Regions from separate parts of the Mesorhizobium sp. W067 genome, predicted to be linked through region 2. Evidence: predicted binding sites of a transcription regulator. Region 2 holds the regulator's gene; each other region holds the start of a gene.
What was found. The regulator PhoB, encoded in region 2, activates phosphate uptake and scavenging genes when phosphate is short. The targets are predictions, from matches to a motif close to TGTCATNNANCTGTCAT.

Region 1 (5,136 bases), 3.2 Mb from region 2:
GGCCGGCGTCAGCGGCGGGTGAGGGCACGCGCCATATTCTGGTGCTGGAGAATCCGATCCACACCGACATCGCCATTCCCGTCGATGACGAAGTGCGCCGGCGCTTCCATTTCCTGGTCGCTGCCGGCATCCCTGTCGACGCCCCGGAAGTGCGCTACATCGTCTTTGGCTGGGGCGGCCGGGCCTTCTATCTGGAGACGCCGAGCTGGTCGCAGCTGAAAGCAGTGCCCGTCCTCAAGGCGCTGACACTGGACGCCTCGGTCATGCATGTCGATATCGCCGGGGCCATCGCCGAGCCGCACCCTGCTGTCACCGGTTTCGACATCGATGAGGAACGTTTTGCAGCGCTGCTCGACTATATCGACGCGAGTTTCCAGCAAGGGCCGCATGGTCCGGTCGTCATCGAGAACGCCGCCTATTCCAGCTTCGACCGCTTCTTCGAGGCGAACGGCCATTTCAACGCGCTTGTCGGCTGTAACACCTGGACAGCCGCCGGCCTGCGCACCGCCGGCCTGCGCACCGGCTGGTGGAACCCGCTGCCGGCCTCGCTGGGCTTGTCGATGCGGTTTTATAACTAGCAGTCCTTCATCGCACCGCGACAGTGTTGGATCTTTTGAAGTCAGCGGGACAGCACCCCCCTCTGGCCTGCCGGCCATCGCCCCCGCAAGGGGGGAGAGCAGCCGTTTGCCCGCGGCGCTCCTGCTGCAACGCCGGCGATTTTGGCGAAGGCGACGGCGACATCCAATCTCCCCCCTTGCGGGGGAGATGTCCGGCAGGACAGAGGGGGTGGGAAGGATCGCTAAGTCGACGATCTAGACTGCCGAGCGTCCGCTCGCCATCCATAGAGCCAGTCGAGGTCGGCGGCGAGCTTGTCGGGCGAGCGCATGGCCAGGAACAGATTGCGGGCGATCGCCACCGGGCCGGCAGCATGCCAGGCGAGGCGGTTTACGGCCCCACGACGCGCGGCCTTGGCGACACGCGGTCGCCGAAGATTTTCCCAGATTTGAAAACTTCTGGGCAGATCGCCAGGGAAATCGGCGATAGCATCGGCAAGCGTGATGGCATCCTCGATCGCCATTGCCGCGCCCTGCGCGGCAAACGGCGTCATCGCGTGCGCGGCGTCGCCGATCAGCGCGATGCCCTGCGGGCTCGTCCACCGCTTCTGTTCGACGGTGTGGATCGGAAAGGCCGTCCATGGGCCGGCCAGTGCCACAAGCTTCGTCAGGCCCGGCGCGGTGCCGCGCAGGGCAGCCGTGAGGATCGCGGGATCGGCATGGCCCGACCAACCTTTGGCTATGCGCTCACCCTTGGTGAAGGCGGCGAGATTGAAGGCCCGGCCTTTGCTGACGGGGTAGGCGACCATGTGGAAGCCAGGATGCAGGAACGTGGTGACGCAGTCGGCGGCGCCGATCGCGACAAAGGCTTCTCCGGCCGCACCGTCGGCCGCGATCGTGACTCGCCAGGCGAGTTCGCCCGAAAAACGGCTTTTGACGAAGTCCTCGCCTGCGAGTTGCGCCCTGACTGCCGACCAGACGCCGTCGGCGCCGACCAGCAGTTTGCCGCGTGCCTCGATCTCGCGGCCGTCCACTTCGGCGGTCACGGCGACATATTGCGCGTCTTTGACGATGCCGGTCACGCGGGCGCCGGTGATGAGCTCAATCTCCGGCCGTTCGGCCATTTGCGCCAGCAGCGCTGCCTGCAGATCGGCGCGGTGAGCGACGAGATAAGGCGCCTGCCAGCGCGCTTCGGCGGCTTGCCCAAGCGGTACCCGCGCCAGTTCGCGCAGCGTCCCGGCGTCCTTGAGCACGACCGCTTCCGGCCGCAACGCTGCGGGCAGCAGTCGGTCGAGCACGCCGAGTTTTCCAAGAATGCGTGTTGCGTTGGGCGAAAGCTGGATGCCGGCGCCGGCCGCTTCTAGGTGCTGTGCCTGTTCGATCAGCTTTACCGGATAACCCCGTCCGGCGAAGGCAAGGGCAGCGGTCAGCCCGGCGATGCCGGCCCCGGCGATTATGACCTGCCGGGACCTGATGTCTTCCATCGGGCTTGTCGCGGAAGGATCAGGCGGCCTGGTCGATATAAAGGCAACCGGCCGGCAGCGTTTCCGTCGCCCTCAGCTTCGCCGAATAGCGGTAGAGCGTCGAGCAATAGGGGCAGACCTTTTCATTGTCGTCGCCCATGTCGAGGAACACGTGTGGATGGTCGAAGGGCGGGTTGGCGCCGGTGCACATGAATTCCTTGACGCCGATGTCGATTGCCGGATGGCCCGCATCGTTCTGGAAGTGGGGAATGGAACCGCCTGCCATCGTCGTCTCCTTGATCTCGTCGAAAAGCATCTGGAACATAACAGGCCTGTTTGCAAGATCGATGAAATGAAACTGTCGCAAAAGCCTGTCAGAGGATACGGTGAGCCGGTTAAGTGCATGTCCCTGAAATCGGAATGGTTTTCGCCGAAGGGCCATGCGTCACAAAAGCGTGTTAGAGGCATGGCACGTCCAGCGGCGCTCCAAGGGACGGTTGGCGGGGAAGAGCAGGAACCATGAACGAACTGAAGCCGGTGCAGAGCGAATTCATCAATGTCGAGGTGGCGAGCCCCGAGGGCGGCAACCCCGATCGGTTCGTCAACCGTGAGTTCTCCTGGCTGCAGTTCAACCGGCGTGTGCTCGAGGAATCACAGAACGAGCACCATCCGCTGCTCGAACGCGTCCGTTTCCTGTCGATTTCGGCCGCCAATCTCGATGAATTCTTCATGGTCCGCGTCGCCGGCCTTGCGGGCCAGGTGCGCGAACGCATTGCGCTCAAGAGCCCCGACGGCCGCACGCCGGAGCAGCAGCTGGAACAATTGCTGCGCGAGGTCGAGCGGCTGCAGGAGGACCAGCAGAACAGCCTTTCGGCGCTGATGTTGCTGCTCAACAAGGAAGGCATTGAGAGCATCACCCGCGATGCACTGACCAAGGATGAAAAAGTCTGGCTGGAAGACCATTTCCAGGACCAGGTTTTCCCGGTGCTGACTCCACTGTCGATCGACCCGGCGCATCCGTTTCCGTTCATTCCCAATCTCGGCTTCTCGATGGCGCTGCAATTGCGCCATCGCAAGAATGGCGAGGAGATGAGCGCGCTTCTGCGCCTGCCGGTGGCGCTGAAGCGCTTCATCCGTCTGCCCGACCGCAAGCAGCACGTTCGCTTCATTCCACTGGAGGAGGCTGTCGGCCTCTATATCGGCAAGCTGTTCCCCGGCTATGAGGTCAAGGGTTCCGGCACCTTCCGCATCATCCGGGACAGCGATATCGAGGTCGAGGAAGAGTCGGAAGATCTCGTGCGCCTGTTCGAGACGGCGCTGAAGCGGCGCCGCCGCGGTTCGGTCATCCGCATCGAATTCGACAAGTCGATGCCCGGTGAATTGCGCGAGTTCGTCGCCGGCGAGCTTGGCGTCTCTTCGAGCCGCATCAGCGTTCTGACCGGCCCGCTGGCGCTCAGCCAGATTTCCGAGATCGTCGCCGTGCCGCGCGACGACCTAAAGTTCACCCCCTACAATCCGCGCTTTCCCGAGCGCATCCGCGAGCATGGCGGCGATTGTTTCGCGGCCATCCGCGAGAAGGACATCGTCGTCCACCACCCCTATGAATCCTTTGACGTGGTGGTCCAATTCCTGCGCCAGGCGATGGCCGACCCGGAGGTGGTGGCGATCAAGCAGACGCTCTACCGCACCTCCAACGACAGCCCGATCGTGCGCGCCTTGGTCGACGCGGCCGAGGCCGGCAAGTCGGTAACCGCCCTGGTCGAGCTCAAGGCGCGCTTCGACGAGGAAGCCAACATCCGCTGGGCGCGCGACCTCGAACGCGCCGGCGTCCAGGTCGTGTTCGGCTTCCTTGAACTCAAAACCCATGCGAAAATGTCGCTGGTGGTGCGGCGCGAGGACGGCAAGCTGCGTAACTATGTGCATCTCGGCACCGGCAACTACCATCCGGTGACCGCGCGCATCTACACCGACCTGTCCTTCTTCACCACCGATCCGACGATCGCGCGCGATGTCGCCCAGCTGTTCAACTTCATCACCGGCTATGCCGAGCCGACGGATGAGATGCGGATCGCCATCTCGCCGTTTACGCTGCGCAGCCGTATCCTCAAGCACATTGCCGACGAGGTCGCCTACGCGCTGGCTGGCCGTCCGGCGCGCATCTGGATGAAGATGAACGCGCTCGTCGATCCCAACATCATCGACGCGCTCTATGACGCCAGCCGTGCCGGCGTCGAGATCGATCTCGTCGTGCGCGGCATCTGCTGCCTGCGGCCACAGGTGCCCGGCCTGTCGGAAAACATCAGGGTCAAGTCGATCGTCGGCCGCTTCCTCGAACACAGCCGCATCTACTGCTTCGGCAACGGCCATGGCCTGCCGTCGGACGAGGCGATCGTCTACATCGCCTCGGCCGACTTGATGCCACGTAATCTCGACCGCCGCGTCGAGACCATGGTGCCGATCACCAACCCGACGGTGCATGAACAGATCCTTGGCCAGATCATGCTGGGCAACATCATGGACAACCAGCAAAGTTTCGACGTATTGGCTGACGGAACCTCCCGGCGCGTCGTGCTGGAGGAGGGTGAGGAACCGTTCAACGCGCAGGAATATTTCATGACCAATCCGAGCCTGTCGGGACGGGGTGACGCGCTGAAGTCGCATGCGCCCAAGCGCATCGCGCAGTTCAAGCGTCGCAAGAAGAACACCGGCTGATGATTTCAACGTCCCAAGGCCGGCTGCAGGATCGCCGGCCGCTGTCCATCATCGACATCGGCTCGAACTCGATCCGCCTTGTCGTCTATGAAGGGTTGGCGCGCTCGCCGACCTTGCTGTTCAACGAAAAGATGCTGGCCGGCCTCGGCCGCGGCATCGTTTCGACCGGCAAGCTCGATCCCGAGGCGGTGACGCGCTCGATGGAGGAGTTCCGCCGTTTCCGCGCGCTCTCCGACCAGGCGGGTGCGGAGCACATGTTTGTGCTGGCAACGGCCGCGGCCCGCGAAGCGATCAACGGACCCGATTTCATCCACCGCGCCCAGGATGTGCTCAAGACCGAGATCCGCGTGCTCACTGGCCGGCAGGAGGCGCATTATTCGGCGCTTGGCGTCATTTCGGGCTTCCAC
Region 2 (5,136 bases):
TGACGACCATCACCGTCAAGATTGTCAACCAGCTGACCGGCGATCTCGAGTTCAACTCGCCGCAGACGCTGGTCGCCTTCGCGCTAGGCCTGACGCTGTTCGCGCTGACGCTGGTGATGAACATCGTCGCCCTCTACATCGTGCGCAAGTACCGGGAGCAGTACGAATGACCGACATCCCCCTGGACACGATGGCGGGTGCCGTCGCGCGTCCGCGCCGCGACATCGGGCTGAAGGCGCGCTATGCCGCCGAACGCCGGTTCCGCATCTATGGCGTGATTGCGATCTCGGTGGGCCTGGCGTTCCTGGCCATCATGCTGATCACCATCGTCTCGAAAGGCTACACCGCCTTCTGGCAGACGACGGTGACGCTGCCGGTCACCTTCGACGAGAAGGTGATCGATCCCTCCGGCAAGCGCGCCACCGACCCTACCGTGCTGATCAAGGCGAACTATCCCAAGCTCGCCGAAAACGCGCTGGTGGCCAAGCTCGGCATCGATCCGGCCAACAGGCCGATGATGCTGAAGCTCAAGGGCTTCCTGTCGGAAGGCGCCCGCGTCCAGCTGCGCGACATCGTCTCCGCCGATCCGTCGGTGATCGGCAGGACGCGTGACGTCGACATCCTGGCTGCCGCGAACCTCGACTCGGCCTTCAAGGGTCAGATCGACCTCGGCGTCGATGAAGCGCGCCGCAAGGTGTCCAACCAGCAGATCGACTGGATGAACAAGCTTAAAGCCGACGGCGTGATGGCCGAGCATTTCAACACCGGCCTGTTCAGCTATGGCGCCTCCAGCCGGCCCGAGACGTCGGGCATGGGCGTGGCCATCATCGGTTCGTTCTACATGATGGTGATCGTGCTGTTGCTGGCGCTGCCGATCGGCGTCGCCGCCTCCATCTATCTGGAGGAGTTCGCCAAGAAGAACCGCTTTACGGACCTGATCGAAGTCAACATCAACAATCTCGCGGCGGTGCCGTCGATCGTCTTCGGTCTGCTTGGCCTTGCCGTGTTCATCAACTTCCTCGGCATGCCGCGCTCGGCTTCCTTCGTCGGCGGCCTGGTGCTGACCTTGATGACATTGCCGACCATAATCATCGCCACGCGCGCCGCCCTTGCCGCGGTGCCGCCGTCGATCCGCTCGGCGGCCCTAGGTCTCGGCGCCTCCAAGATGCAGATGGTGTTCCATCACATCCTGCCGCTTGCCGCCCCAGGCATCCTTACCGGCACCATCATCGGCCTGGCGCGTGCGCTCGGCGAGACAGCACCGCTGCTCTTGATCGGCATGGTCGCTTTCGTCGCCGATTATCCGACGACGCCTTTCGATCCGGCGACCGCGCTGCCGGTTCAGATCTATATGTGGGCAAACGAGGCTGAGCGCGCTTTTGTCGAGCGCATGTCCGGCGCCATCATCATCCTGCTCGTCTTCCTCATGGCCATGAACATCACCGCGATCGTGCTCCGGCGCCGGTTCGAGCGGCGCTGGTAGAAAAAAGGCAATTTGGTATGAACATCATGACCGAACAGTCCCTTGAGAATGCAGTGGGCGACAAAATGAACGCCAAGTCGAACGAAGTCATCAAGATGCGCGGCGACAAGGTCGGCGTGTTCTATGGCGAGAAGCAGGCGTTGTTCGACGTCAATCTCGACGTCCGCCAGAACCAGGTGACGGCGCTGATCGGCCCGTCCGGCTGCGGCAAGTCGACCTTCCTGCGCTGCCTCAACCGCATGAACGACACCATCGATTCGGCGCGGGTGACCGGCAAGATCACGCTCGATGAAGACGACATCTACGACAAGAACATCGATGTCGTCGAACTGCGCGCCCGCGTCGGCATGGTGTTCCAGAAACCCAACCCGTTCCCGAAGTCGATCTACGAGAACGTCGCCTACGGCCCGCGCATCCATGGGCTGGCCAAGCGCAAGTCCGACATGGACCAGATCGTCGAGCAGAGCCTGAAGAAGGCGGCGATCTGGAACGAGGTCAAGGACCGCCTGCAGGAGCCCGGCACCGGCCTGTCCGGCGGCCAGCAGCAGCGCCTGTGCATCGCGCGCGCCATCGCCGTGTCGCCGGAGGTGATCCTGATGGACGAGCCCTGCTCGGCGCTCGATCCGATCGCCACCGCCCGTGTCGAGGAGCTGATCGACGAACTGCGCCAGAACTACACGATCGTCATCGTCACCCACTCGATGCAGCAGGCGGCGCGCGTGTCGCAGCGCACGGCGATGTTCCATCTCGGCTATCTCGTCGAGGAGGGCGCCACCGACAAGATGTTCACCAACCCCGACGACAAGCGCACCCAGGACTACATTACCGGCCGCTTCGGCTGAGCCGTCCGGCGGGTGAATTTTCAGGCACGAGGACCAAGATCATGGGTGAACATACCGTCGCCTCCTTCGATGAAGAGCTCGGGCAGATCAGCAAGCTGATCCGCGACATGGGCGATCTGGCAGGCTCGATGGTCAGCGGCTCGACCAGGGCGCTGCTCAATTCGGACAATGCGCTGGCACAGCGTGTCGTTTCCGACGACGCCATCATGGATGCGCGCCAGCGCGAACTGGACGACCGCGCCATCACGCTGATCGCCAAGCGCCAGCCGATGGCCAACGATCTGCGCGCCGTGGTCGGCTCGATCCGCATGGCCGGCGACCTCGAGCGCATCGGCGATCTCGCCAAGAACATCGCCAAACGCGTCGGCACCGTGGGCTTGAGCGTCACGCCGCGCGACCTCTCGCACTCCATCGACGCCATGGCGCAGCTGGTGCTGATCCAGGTGCAAGGCGTCGTCGAGGAATATGCCGCCACCGATGCGGCAGCTCTTGCAAAACTCAGGAATGACGACGAGCGCATCGACGTCAAATACACGTCCGTGTTTCGTGAGCTCTTGACCTACATGATGGAAGACCCTCGCAACATCACCGCCTGCACGCATCTCTTGTTCTGCGCCAAGAATCTTGAGCGCATCGGCGATCATGTCACCAACATCGCCGAAAATGCGTATTATGTGCTGACCGGCCAGCAATTGCCCGCCAATCGTCCGAAGCAGGACGAGACGGCGATGGCCACGCCGGCCTGATGAGGGTGAACTGCCTATGATCGCGCCACGCATCATGGTCGTGGAGGACGAGGAGCCGCTAGGCGTGCTCCTCCGCTACAACCTCGAATCCGAAGGCTATCACGTCGAGGTGGTGACACGCGGCGACGAGGCCGAGATCCGCCTGCAGGAAAACGTGCCCGATCTCCTGGTGCTCGACTGGATGGTGCCCGCTGTTTCCGGCATCGAGCTCTGCCGGCGGCTTAGAGTGCGGCCCGAAACCGAGCGGCTGCCGATCATCATGCTGACCGCGCGCGGTGAGGAAAGCGATCGCGTGCGCGGCCTGTCCACCGGTGCCGACGACTATCTGGTCAAGCCATTCTCGACGCCGGAGTTCATGGCGCGCGTGAAGGCGCTGCTGCGCCGGGCCAAGCCGGAAGTGCTGTCCAGCGTGCTCAAGGTCGGCGACATCGTGCTCGACCGCGAGTCGCACCGTGTCTACCGCAAGAAGAGCGAGATCAGGCTCGGACCGACCGAGTTCCGGCTGCTCGAATTCATGATGCGCCATCCCGGCCGCGTGTTCTCGCGCAGCCAGCTGCTCGACAATGTCTGGGGCGAGACGATCTACATCGACGAGCGAACCGTCGACGTCCATGTCGGGCGCTTACGCAAAGCGGTCAACAACGGCCGCATGCCGGATGTCATCCGTACCATTCGCGGCGCCGGCTACGCGATCAGGGAAGACTAGGATGCTGCGCGTCGCGCCGTTGCCGGCCATTCAGGCGACATGCTTGCCGGATTTGGCCTGAATGCCCGGCGCGAAAATCTCCTGATCGACGAAGCCGAGCGCGCGCATGGCACAGCCTTCGCGGATCAGCGGCAGCTCGTTGGGCTCGGTGTCGAAGGAGATCGATTTCGAATGCTGGCCGCCGGCGGTCTGGGCGATCGCTTCGCGCAATGCCGGCTCGATCAGGTCGAAGGCGGCGGCGCTGACGCCAACCATGGCGACAGGCGCCGGGTCGATCAGCGCAAACAGGCTGCCGAGGCCGAAGCCGAGCGCCTCACCGGCCTTGCGATAGGCTTCGCGCTCCGGGCCATCGGTTTCGCGGGCGCGCGCGGCGAGTGCGCGCATATCAGCGTCGCCGATATCGACCGGCTCGGCATCCTCGCCCATCATTTTGGCGCTGCGCCAGATGGCGTAGTTTCCGGCATAGGCCTCGACGCAGCCGCGCCGCCCGCAGCGGCAGAGCGCGCCGCCCGGACGGTGGATCATGTGGCCGAACTCGCCGCCCGAGGAATGGGTGCCGGTGAACAGTTCGCCTTTCAGCACCAGCCCCATGCCGATGCCGTGCGACAAGAGGATCGCGATGAAATTGTCGCGGTAGCGCTCGGGCTGGCGCCATTGCAGGGCCACCGCCATCATATTGCAGTCGTTCTCCATGGTGGCAGGAATGCCGAATTCCGCTTCCAACATGTCGGCGAAGGCAATGTCGGTCAGTGGCGTGATTGGCGACCACAGCATGGCCCGCGCCTGCGAATCGGTGATGCCCTGGATGCCCATGGCAATGCGGGCGATGCTCTGGACATCGAGGTCCGGGTCCGCGAGACGCCGCCCGACGATTGCTACGCATTCGCCGATCAGCTCGTCGCGCGGCATGGTCAGCGTGTCGAGCCGGCGCTGTTCTTCCGCGACCACCTGGCCGGCATAGTCGATGACGGTGACGGAGAGGAAGTTCAGCGACAGCACCACGGTCATGACCGCCGCCGCTTCCGGGTTGAGGCCAAGGCCGACCTGCGGCCGGCCGCGTTTCAGCGAGCCGGTCTCGCCAGGCTTGCCTTCAATCAGGATGCCTTCTTGAATTAGATCAGACGAGATTGCCGATATCGTCGAATGGCTGAGGCCGGTGGTCGCCGCAATCTCGGTCCGCGACGGCTGGCCGGCCCGGCGCACGGCCGAAATCACCATCGCACGGTTGCGACGGCGCAGATCGTCGTGGCGGATCCCAACCGACATTTGTTTTCCTCCCGGCCTCCTCGCGCCTCATGATAGTGAAGGCGTTCGACGGCACCAGCCAAATATTGGCAGACGCCGGCAGCCCTGTCATTG
Region 3 (5,136 bases), 120 kb from region 2:
CGGCGGAGGCGCATAGCGCCACCTTCTGCAGCATGGCATCGCCGGCGCCGTGCCCGAACAGGTCGTTCACTTCCTTGAAGCGGTCGAGGTCTAGCAGCAGCAGCGCAAGATGCCCGCCCTTGCCGCCGCGGTCCATTGCGGCAATTTCGGCCTCGAGCCGGCCGGAGAAACTGCGGCGGTTGGGGAGCCCGGTCAGCGGGTCGAAATGGGCGAGGCGCAGTATCTCCTGCTCGGCCTTCCTGCGTTCGCGGATGTCGCGCACGGCGACCACGCTGTGCCGCTTGCCGCAATAGTCGATGCTTCTGGCGATAAGTTCGACGGGGATGGTGGCGCCGTCATGGGCTCTGAGTTCGGCTTCCTGTGCCTGTCCGCTGCAGTCGGACATGCCGGCCGCGGTGCGTTCGCCGAAGAGGTCGCCAAGCAGCATCGCGTTCAGCACTTCCGGCGCAATGCCGGTGAGTGCCGCGATGCTGTCATTGGCGCTGACGATGCGGGCGCCGTCGCAGACGATCAGCCCCTCGACGGCGGCGTTGGCGAGGCCGTGCATGCGCTCGGCCTCGAGCTTGTGACGCCGGAAGCGAAGGTCGATCCACAATGCTGCGGCTGAAAGCACCAGGATAGCCATGCTGACTGCAGCGGCGGCGAAGGCCTGCGACACCGGTTCGACCGTGAACTGCGATATCTCGATGGAGGAGTCCGGGAAGATCGACACCGCGCCCATGGCGATGAAGTGCAGGCTGCAGATCGCCAGCGTCAACAGGATGGCGGCGGCGATTGTGGCCTGCATGGACGGCCGTCGCAACACGACCAGCAGCGCCAGCGCGGCGAGGGTGACGCCTGTCAGCACCGAGACGCCGACCAGCAGCGGGTTCCAGACGATGCGCCCTTCGACCTCGAAGGCGGCCATGCCGATATAGTGCATGGCGGCGATACCAGCGCCGAGGACCGCGCCGCCGACCAGAGGGTAGTCGATGCCCCGGCGCAAGGTGGCGATCCACATGCCCGCAGCGGTCAGGGCGACGGAACCGGCGAGCGAAAGCGCCGACATTTCCGTATTGTAGGCGTTGGGGATTCCGGGAGAAAAGGCAAGCATTGCGATGAAGTGCGTCGCCCAGATACCGAAGCCGGTGGAAGTGGCTGCTATCATCAGCCAGGTATAGCGGTTGCGCTCGCTCGAGCGGTCGACATGGCGAAGCAGGTTGACCGCCGAGAAGGAAGAAATACCGCAAATGAGCGCTGCCAGTGCGACCAGTCTCAGATCGTGCTCATGCACGATACAATTATAGACCGTCAGCATCTCGCCCCACCTGCTCTCCCACAGCAATCAAGCCGTCCACTTGATTAGTATGCCACGCTTGACGAAGAATCGGTTATGCGAACTACAACTACAGCGGGTTTTTCGGGTTGTACGTTGCGGCGATCCTGTCTCATTCCAGACGCACGGTTACAGCAGCGCCTGGCGCGATGCCGCTCGGCCGATCTCGATCTGGCCGAGCGCCGGTTTGGCGGCCGCACGGTGCAGGTGCGTGGCGCTGTCACGCGGGCCCTTCACGCATTGCTGGGCGGTCGGCGATCCTTGCAGGCCCACCATGCCCCATTCTATCGCTGAGCCGGCTTGGCATTTCTCTCTGTCCTCGTTGCAAGGCGAGGGGGCGCGAAGTTAGCCGGGTATGAAATTCACGAAACAGCAACAAATCCGTTGTCCGATTGTCATCAGCGACACATATTGCGTTCGCGGGAGCGCCCCTTTCGCCAATGACAAACGGGAGATGAAACATGAAGTTGTTCGGCTTTGCGGCCGGTGTTGCCGCCACCTTGACCCTGCTTTCCACCACCTCCGCCTTCGCCGCCACCCAGATCAGTTGGTGGCATGCAATGACCGGCGCCAATGCCGAGGTGGTCGACAAGATCGCCAAGGATTTCAATGCCAGCCAGAGCGACTATGAAATTCTCCCTGTTTTCAAGGGCACCTATCCCGAAACGCTGAATGCCGGCATCGCTGCCTTTCGTGCGGGGCAAGCGCCCGACATCATCCAGGTGTTCGACGTGGGTACCGGCGTCATGATGGCCGCCGAAGGTGCGATCAAGCCGGTGGCCGATGTGCTGACCAGCGCCGGCGTGACCTTCGACAAGAGCGAGTATTTGCCCGGCATCGTCGGCTACTATTCGAAGCCGGACGGGACCATGCTGTCCTTCCCCTATAATTCCTCGTCGCCCATCCTCTATTACAACAAGGATATCTTCCAGAAGGCCGGGCTTGACGTGAACAATCCGCCAAAGACCTGGAACGAGGTGTGGGAAGCCGCCAAGAAGATCAAGGCGAGCGGCGCCGCTTCCTGCGGCTATACCTCGACGTGGTTGACCTGGATCCACCTTGAGGCCTTCGCCGCCTGGAACGACGTTTCCTATGGCACCAACCAGAACGGACTTGCCGGAACCGACGTCGAGCTCAAGATCAATGCGCCGATCTTCGTCAATCATTTCCAGGCGCTCGCCGACCTGGCCAAGGACGGCACCTTCAAATATGGCGGCCGTACATCCGAAGCCAAGCAGATCTTTCTTGCCGGAGAATGCGGCATCTTCACCGAATCGTCGGGGGGTCTCGGTGACATCGTCAAATCGGGCATGAACTACGGCATCGGCCAGCTTCCCTATGATAGTGACGCCAAGGGCGCGCCCCAGAACACCACGCCGGGCGGCGCCAGCCTGTGGGTATTCGGCAACAAATCGGACGAGGAATACAAGGGCGTCGCGGCGTTCTTCTCCTACCTGTCCAAGACCGAAGTGCAGGAGTATCTGCACCAGAAGTCGGGTTATCTGCCGGTGACGCTCGCTGCCTATGAGGCGACCAAGAAGTCCGGCTTCTATGACAAGAACCCGGGCCGTGAGACGCCGATCCTGCAGATGCTGGGCAAGGCGCCGACCGAGAACTCGAAGGGCGTGCGCCTCGTCAACCTGCCGCAGGTGCGCGACATCGAGAATGAGGAGTTCGAGAAGATGCTGGCCGGCCAGCAGACTGCGCAGCAGGCGCTCGACAACGCGGTCGCACGCGGCAACAAGGCGATTCAGGAAGCGATCGGAAACTGAAGCGATTGTCAGTTGAACCTCGTCCACGCGGACCCGCGTGGACGATTTCCTGAATAGCGAGGGAATCACCCTGTCTCCACGCGTCGTCTTTCCCAACAAGACCCTGCCTTACCTGCTGGTGGCGCCGCAACTCGCCATTACGCTGATCTTTTTCTACTGGCCGACCGGGCAGGCGCTCTACCAGTCGATGCTTAGGGAAGACCCGTTCGGGCTGAAGAGCAAGTTCGTCGGGCTCGCCAATTTTCGCAAGGTGCTGGCCGACCCGGCCTACCTCAACTCGATCAAAGTTACGCTGGTGTTCTCTCTGGCGACCGCGATGGTCGCCATGGGTGTGGCCCTGTTGCTTGCCGTCATGGCCGAGAAGGTGGTGCGCGGCAAAGGCCTTTATCGCACGCTGCTGATCTGGCCGTATGCGGTGGCGCCGGCGATTGCCGGCATGTTGTGGCTGTTTCTGTTCAACCCCTCGATCGGTTCGCTGGCCTACGCCTTGAGAGGTCTCGGCATCGCCTGGGATCCCTTGCTTAACGGAAACCAAGCCATGATCCTGCTGGTATCTGCGGCTGCCTGGAAGCAGATCAGCTACAATTTCCTGTTCTTCGTCGCCGGGCTGCAGGCGGTGCCGAAGACGTTGATAGAGGCGGCGGCCATGGACGGCGCCGGGGAGACGAAGCGCTTCTGGACCATCGTCTTCCCGCTGCTCGCACCGACGACCTTCTTCCTGCTGGTCGTCAACACTGTCTATGCGCTGTTCGACACTTTCGGTATCGTTCATGCCGTCACCGGCGGCGGGCCAGGCAAGGCCACCGAGACGCTGGTCTACAAGGTCTACAATGACGGTTTCGTCAATTTGATCCTCGGCGATTCGGCCGCGCAGTCGGTCATCCTGATGGTCATCGTCATCTCACTCACGGCCATCCAGTTCCGCTATGTGGAACGCAAAGTCCACTACGGTTGAGCGCGAGCGATGATTGGTCAGTCCCCGCTTCGCGCCCTCATCGCCCACGCCGTGCTCATCCTGGGCATCCTGATCGTCGCTTTCCCGATCTACTACACCTTCGTTGCCTCCACGCAGACGCTGCAGACCATCCTCAAGCCGCCATTGCCTCTTTTGCCCGGCGACCAGGTCTGGAACAATTACAGCGAGGCGCTGTTCGGCGGTGTCGGCCGCATCGGCGGCGTCAGTGTCGGCCGATTGCTGCTCAACACCACGATCATGGCGCTCGGCATCGCGGTGGGGAAGATTTTCATCTCGATCCTTTCGGCCTATGCGATCGTGTTCTTCCGTTTTCCGCTTCGGATGGTCTTCTTCTGGCTGATCTTCATCACGCTGATGCTTCCCGTCGAGGTGCGCATCCTGCCGACCTACAAGGTGATGGTCGATCTCGGCATGATCGACACCTATGCCGGCCTGATCATTCCGCTGATCGCCTCGGCCACCGCCACGCTTCTGTTTCGCCAGTTCTTCATGACCATCCCAGGTGAGTTGGTGGAAGCGGCGCGTGTCGACGGCGCCGGACCATGGCGATTCTTTTTCGACATCCTGCTGCCGCTGTCGCGCACCAACATCGCGGCGCTGTTCGTCATCCTCTTCATTTATGGCTGGACGCAGTACCTGTGGCCGCTGCTCGTCACCAACAGCAATGACATGAACACCATCGTCATCGCACTTAGAAAAATGGTCTCCTTCGCCGATGCCGATACCCAATGGCATCTGGTCATGGTCACCGCGATGCTGGCCATACTGCCGCCGATCCTGATCGTGGTGCTGATGCAACGCTGGTTCGTGCGCGGACTGGTCGATACCGAAAAGTGAGAAGCTGATGGCGACCATCGATCTGAAGGATGTGAAGAAAGTCTATCCCGGCGGCGTCGAGGCGGTGAGGGGTGTCTCGATCGCCATTCCCGACAAGGAGCTTTGCGTGCTGGTTGGGCCGTCCGGCTGCGGCAAGTCCACGCTGCTGCGGATGATCGCCGGGCTTGAGACCATTTCTTCCGGCACCGTCGCCATCGACGGCAAGATCGTCAACACGATCGGTCCGACCGAGCGCG
Region 4 (5,136 bases), 2.6 Mb from region 2:
CAAAACCGTTCTCGACGGTAAGCTTGCCCTGGCCGTGCACCAACGGCAGCCACGTCATCGAGCCATCGGCATCGAAGCGGGCGACCGACAGCACGCCATCGTCGAGCAGATCGGCGCCGGAGGCCGGGTTGGCCTTGTCATAGGCCTTGGCCGAGACGAAGCGGTACATATATTCGAAATAGTCGTCGTCACCCATATAGACGACAACGCGGCCGTCCTTGTTGAGGACCACGGTCGAGGCCTCATGCGACATGCGGCCAAGTGCCGTGCGCTTCACCGGCCTGGACTGAGGATCGTAAGGGTCGATCTCGACCACCCAGTCGAAGCGGTTGGCCTCGTTCGGTTCCTTGTCGAGGTTGAAGCGGTCATGGAAGCGGCCGCGGCCATAGATGTCGGAGCCGTCGAAGCCGTAACGGTCGAGCAGGTCGGCAGTCGGCGCCTTTTTCGGGTCGCCGCCGAAAATGTCGGACACGCCTTCCTCGCAGGTCAGCACCGTACCCCAGGGGGTGAAACCGCCGCTGCAATTATAGCTGGTGCCGAGCACTTTCGTGCCAGTCGGGTCGGCCGAAGTTTTCATCAGCGCATGGCCGGCAACCGGTCCGGAAACGGTCATTTCGGTGTTGGCGGTGATGCGGCGGTTGAGCGGGCTGTCCGCCACGGTTTCCCACTTGCCGTCCTTCACCTGCACCTCGAGGATCGAATGGCCCATCGCGGCCATGCCGAGATTGACCTGTTCCCTGGTCATCGTCTTGCCGGCATCGCCCTCGGTCATCCCCGGAAACATCACATTGGGCGAGATGTATTCGTTGTTGACGCAGAGCAGGCCATGATCGGAATTCACCGTGCCCTTGGGCAGCGGCATGAAGGCGATGTAGTCGCAATTGTAGCCGAAGCGCTTTTCCTGTTCCTCCGCCGCGACCTTGTTGCCGTCGAATTCGGCGAGGCCGGCTGCAAGCGGGTCGCCCCAGCGCGCGACGATGGTCGTCTCATAGCCTTCGGCGGCGGCATGGGTCTTGTCGTAGACCCGCTTCAGCTCGGGAAAGCCGAGCGTCGACTGCGCTGCGGCGGCATGCGTTTCGCCGGCAAACAAGGAGCCGACAAAGCTGCCGCCGGCAATCAGCGCGCCGGAGGCGAGGCTGCCTTTCAAAAGAGACCGGCGCGAGACGCGCTCGGCAATGATTTCGCGGATGACGGGGGAGGATGAAGACGGTGTATTGGCCATGGTGTCTGCCTCTCAGGGTGGATGTTACGGCGCACCGTTGCCCTAGTCTGCTTAGGCAACATTCACATGACATAAGAGGAAGGTTTTGCCGCAACTGGGCGCGGCACTACGCATCGCTCAGCCCTTGGTGCAGGTCGAGGCGGTGAAGGCGCCGTCGGGCTGCTTCAGAATGATGTCGAATGACGGGGCGGTCTCGCCGTCCAGTGTTGCCTGTGTCATGGAGACGGAGTTGCCACCGGTGGTATAGCCGCCCAGCGGCCCGAGCCAGGTGATCTCGCCATTGGCATTCATCTGATAGTTGTAGCCTTGCGTCGCGGTGCCGAATGTCACCGGACCACTATAGACGTTGCCCTTGATGGTGATGTCGCCGAGGTTGAGGAAGGCGCCGAGCAGGTAGACCTCGCAATGATAGGTGCCGTCCGGAAGCTTGCCCTCGCTGAAATCGGCGCGCGCGGCGCCGCTCGTTGCCATCAGCAGCAGGATGCCGGAAATGCATGAGGTGCGAGATGTCATGACGTCACTCTTTTGAAGGGCGAGCTTGCCCTATTTTTGCGCGGTACCGCAACATTGTTAGCCCGGAACACACGGCCGGAGATCAAAAACTAGGCATTTGTCTCAATTGGGCAAAAATTAGGCAAAAGCCATGTGCGCTGCGCAAATTTGCCTCAATCAATTTTCGCCGGCTACCACTGTTTTCTCGAGGCTAATATACCAACCGGCTGATAACGCTCGGCTATTCCATCTTCGTGAGCGGCGCCTTTGCGTTTGGCACGGCAGTTGCATTGCATTATCGCGGTGCAATCAAACAGCTTGGGAGTCTTCGGTATGAGGGGTAATTTCTCCACAATAGCAAAAATGTTTTCGGCCGGCGTGGTCGCCGCCGGCCTGTCGATGTCGTCTCCGGCCCAGGCCGCCGAAGACACGATCAAGGTCGGCATTCTGCATTCGCTGTCGGGGACCATGGCGATTTCGGAGACGACGCTGAAAGACGCCATGCTGATGCTCATCGAAGAGCAGAACGCCAAGGGCGGCCTGCTCGGCAAGAAGCTTGAGGCGGTCGTTGTCGATCCGGCCTCCAACTGGCCGCTCTTCGCCGAGAAGGCGCGTGAGCTGATCTCGAAGGACAAGGTCGCCGCCGTGTTCGGCTGCTGGACCTCGGTGTCGCGCAAATCGGTGTTGCCGGTGTTCTCGGAACTCGACAACATCCTGTTCTACCCCGTCCAGTATGAGGGCGAGGAAAGCGAGCGCAACGTGTTCTACACCGGCGCCGCCCCGAACCAGCAGGCGATTCCTGCCGTCGATTATCTCATGAGCGAGGACGGTGGCTCGGTGAAGCGCTGGGTGTTGGAAGGCACCGACTACGTCTATCCCCGCACCACCAACAAAATCCTCGAGGCCTATCTGAAGGCCAAGGGCGTCGCCGCCGAAGACATCATGGTCAACTACACGCCGTTCGGCTTCTCCGACTGGCAGACCGAAGTCTCCGCAATCAAGAAATTCGGCTCGGCCGGCAAGAAGACCGCCGTCGTCTCGACCGTCAATGGCGACGCCAACGTTCCGTTCTACAAGGAACTCGGCAACCAGGGCATCAAGGCCGAGGACATCCCGGTCATGGCCTTTTCGGTCGGTGAGGAAGAACTGGCCGGTCTCGATACCGCGCCGCTGGTCGGCCATCTCGCTGCCTGGAACTATTTCGAGAGCGTCGACACACCCGAAAACAAGAAGTTCATCGCCGACTGGCACAAGTTCATCAAGAATGACAAGCGCACCACCAACGACCCGATGGAAGCTCACTATATCGGCTTCAACATGTGGGTGAAGGCGGTCGAAAAGGCTGGCACTACCGATCCCGACAAGGTCATCGACGCCATGGTCGGCGTGTCCGTGCCGAACCTCACCGGCGGCTATTCGACCATGATGCCGAACCATCACATCACCAAGCCGGTGCTGATCGGCGAGATCCAGGCCGACGGCCAGTTCGAGACCGTGTCGCAGACGCCCGGCCTCGTGATGGGCGACGAATGGTCCGACTATCTGCCCGATTCCAAGGACCTGATTTCGGATTGGCGCGCGCCTCTGTCCTGCGGCAACTTCAACGTTGCCACCGGCAAATGCGGCGGCAAGGGCACGAACTGATCCCTCCCGGGACTGACCGATCGTGGACGCGTCCACGATCGGTACCGCCAAGCGTCCGGGCGCTTCAGCCCGCCCGGACGCGGAATTTCCCCACAGAAGAGTATCTGAACGGATGATCCTGTTGCGCACTCTCGGCCTCATGCTGATGTTCCTGGTGGCAAGCCTATTGCCGTCGAACGCAGCCGAAGCCGATCTGCGCGCCATCGTCGCCAAATTCGCCACGGGCACGGGCTTTGCCACCACTGAGGCTGTTGTGCGCGAACTTGCCGCCACCGGCGATCCGCTGGTTGAACGGCCGCTTGCAGCCCTCGCCGAAGGCAATCTCTACATGCGTAAAGCCGATTCAGCCGTCTTCGTCGGCAGTGAGGCCGCCGACAGCGTCACGCTGCTCGACCCGCTGAGCGGCGAGAAAGCCGGCGACGCCGCCAAGGCCGACATCACGAAGATCAAGGTCAACAACACGCTGCGTCGTGTCATCCGAGATGCGCTGGGAACGCTGACGTTGCGCGCGAAAGATCCTTCTGTCCGCATCGCCGCCGCCGACACCATGTTCAAGACCCCCGATCCCGCCAATATCGAGCCGCTCGATGCAGCCATCGCCGCCGAGACCGACGCCAAGGTCAAGGCATTGTTCGAACAGGCGCGCGCGGCATCGGTGCTGGTCTCCGACAAGCCGGAGGCCGACAAGCTTGCCGCCATTGCCCTGATCGGCGCGCGCGGCGACCGCGACGCGGTCTCGCTGCTCACCGCGGTCGAGGCCAATGCGCAAGGCGCGGTCAAGGATGCCGCGACGGCGGCAATCGCCAGCATCAATTCGAGCCTGGCGCTGTGGGATGCCGGCCAGAACATATGGTACGGCATCTCGCTTGGCTCGGTGCTGCTGCTGGCCGCCATCGGCCTCGCCATCACCTTCGGCGTCATGGGCGTCATCAACATGGCGCATGGCGAGATGGTGATGCTCGGCGCCTACACCACCTTCGTCGTCCAGCAGGTGATCCGAACCTCATTCCCCGGCCTGTTCGACTGGTCGCTGGTGATCGCGCTGCCGCTCGCCTTCCTGGTTGCCGCTTCCGTCGGCCTGATCATCGAGCGCGGCGTCATCCGTTTCCTCTACGGCCGGCCGCTGGAAACGCTGCTCGCAACCTGGGGCGTCTCGCTTGTCCTGCAGCAGGCGGTGCGCTCGATCTTCGGACCGACCAACCAGGAGGTCGGCAACCCCTCCTGGATGTCGGGATCGTTCGATGTCGGCCAACTCGCCGTCACCTGGAACCGCCTCTGGATCCTGGTCTTCGCGCTCACCGTCTTCGGCGTGCTGCTCTTTGTTATGAAGCGCACGCCCTGGGGCCTTCAGATGCGCGCCGTCACCGCCAACCGCCGCATGGCCGCCTCGATGGGCATCAGGACGCCTTGGGTCGATGCGCTGACCTTTGCGCTCGGCTCCGGCATTGCCGGCATTGCCGGCGTCGCGCTCAGCCAGATCGACAATGTCTCGCCCAATCTCGGCCGCGGCTACATCATCGACAGCTTCATGGTCGTGGTCTTCGGCGGCGTCGGCAATCTCTGGGGCACGCTGGTCGGCGCCTTCTCGCTCGGCATCGTCAACAAGGTTCTCGAACCCTATGCTGGCGCGGTGCTCGGCAAGATCGTCGTGCTGGTGCTGATCATCCTGTTCATCCAGAAGCGCCCGCGCGGCCTGTTCGCGCTCAAGGGCAGGGCGGTGGAAACATGATCACGGGACGCTTCTTCGCCGCGGGTGCCGACCGTCGCATCGCCATCAC

Region 1: ACYG97_RS04770 (RNA degradosome polyphosphate kinase) is a predicted target of PhoB. The motif match lies at 2,366-2,382, and genes of this name have one in related genera.
Region 3: ugpB (sn-glycerol-3-phosphate ABC transporter substrate-binding protein UgpB) is a predicted target of PhoB. The motif match lies at 1,698-1,714, and genes of this name have one in related genera.
Region 4: ACYG97_RS07800 (PhoX family protein) is a predicted target of PhoB. The motif match lies at 1,278-1,294, and genes of this name have one in related genera.

Annotation. Positions count from the first base shown of each region.
Region 1 covers NZ_JBTTII010000001.1:962,151-967,286, forward strand. Annotated here, with positions in the region: gene ACYG97_RS04755 (TIGR02117 family protein) at 1-578, shown strand, start outside; gene ACYG97_RS04760 (FAD-dependent monooxygenase) at 800-2,038, opposite strand; gene ACYG97_RS04765 (zinc-finger domain-containing protein) at 2,058-2,303, opposite strand; gene ACYG97_RS04770 (RNA degradosome polyphosphate kinase) at 2,537-4,729, shown strand; gene ppx (exopolyphosphatase) at 4,729-5,136, shown strand, end outside.
Region 2 covers NZ_JBTTII010000001.1:4,187,500-4,192,635, reverse strand. Annotated here, with positions in the region: gene pstC (phosphate ABC transporter permease subunit PstC) at 1-170, shown strand, start outside; gene pstA (phosphate ABC transporter permease PstA) at 167-1,483, shown strand; gene pstB (phosphate ABC transporter ATP-binding protein PstB) at 1,501-2,325, shown strand; gene phoU (phosphate signaling complex protein PhoU) at 2,367-3,071, shown strand; gene phoB (phosphate regulon transcriptional regulator PhoB) at 3,088-3,777, shown strand; gene ACYG97_RS20380 (ROK family protein) at 3,808-5,043, opposite strand.
Region 3 covers NZ_JBTTII010000001.1:4,064,920-4,070,055, reverse strand. Annotated here, with positions in the region: gene ACYG97_RS19775 (bifunctional diguanylate cyclase/phosphodiesterase) at 1-1,297, opposite strand, end outside; gene ACYG97_RS19770 (hypothetical protein) at 1,445-1,591, opposite strand; gene ugpB (sn-glycerol-3-phosphate ABC transporter substrate-binding protein UgpB) at 1,777-3,087, shown strand; gene ugpA (sn-glycerol-3-phosphate ABC transporter permease UgpA) at 3,158-4,042, shown strand; gene ugpE (sn-glycerol-3-phosphate ABC transporter permease UgpE) at 4,052-4,900, shown strand; gene ACYG97_RS19750 (sn-glycerol-3-phosphate import ATP-binding protein UgpC) at 4,908-5,136, shown strand, end outside.
Region 4 covers NZ_JBTTII010000001.1:1,595,682-1,600,817, forward strand. Annotated here, with positions in the region: gene ACYG97_RS07800 (PhoX family protein) at 1-1,222, opposite strand, end outside; gene ACYG97_RS07805 (hypothetical protein) at 1,340-1,735, opposite strand; gene urtA (urea ABC transporter substrate-binding protein) at 2,048-3,358, shown strand; gene urtB (urea ABC transporter permease subunit UrtB) at 3,471-5,087, shown strand; gene urtC (urea ABC transporter permease subunit UrtC) at 5,084-5,136, shown strand, end outside.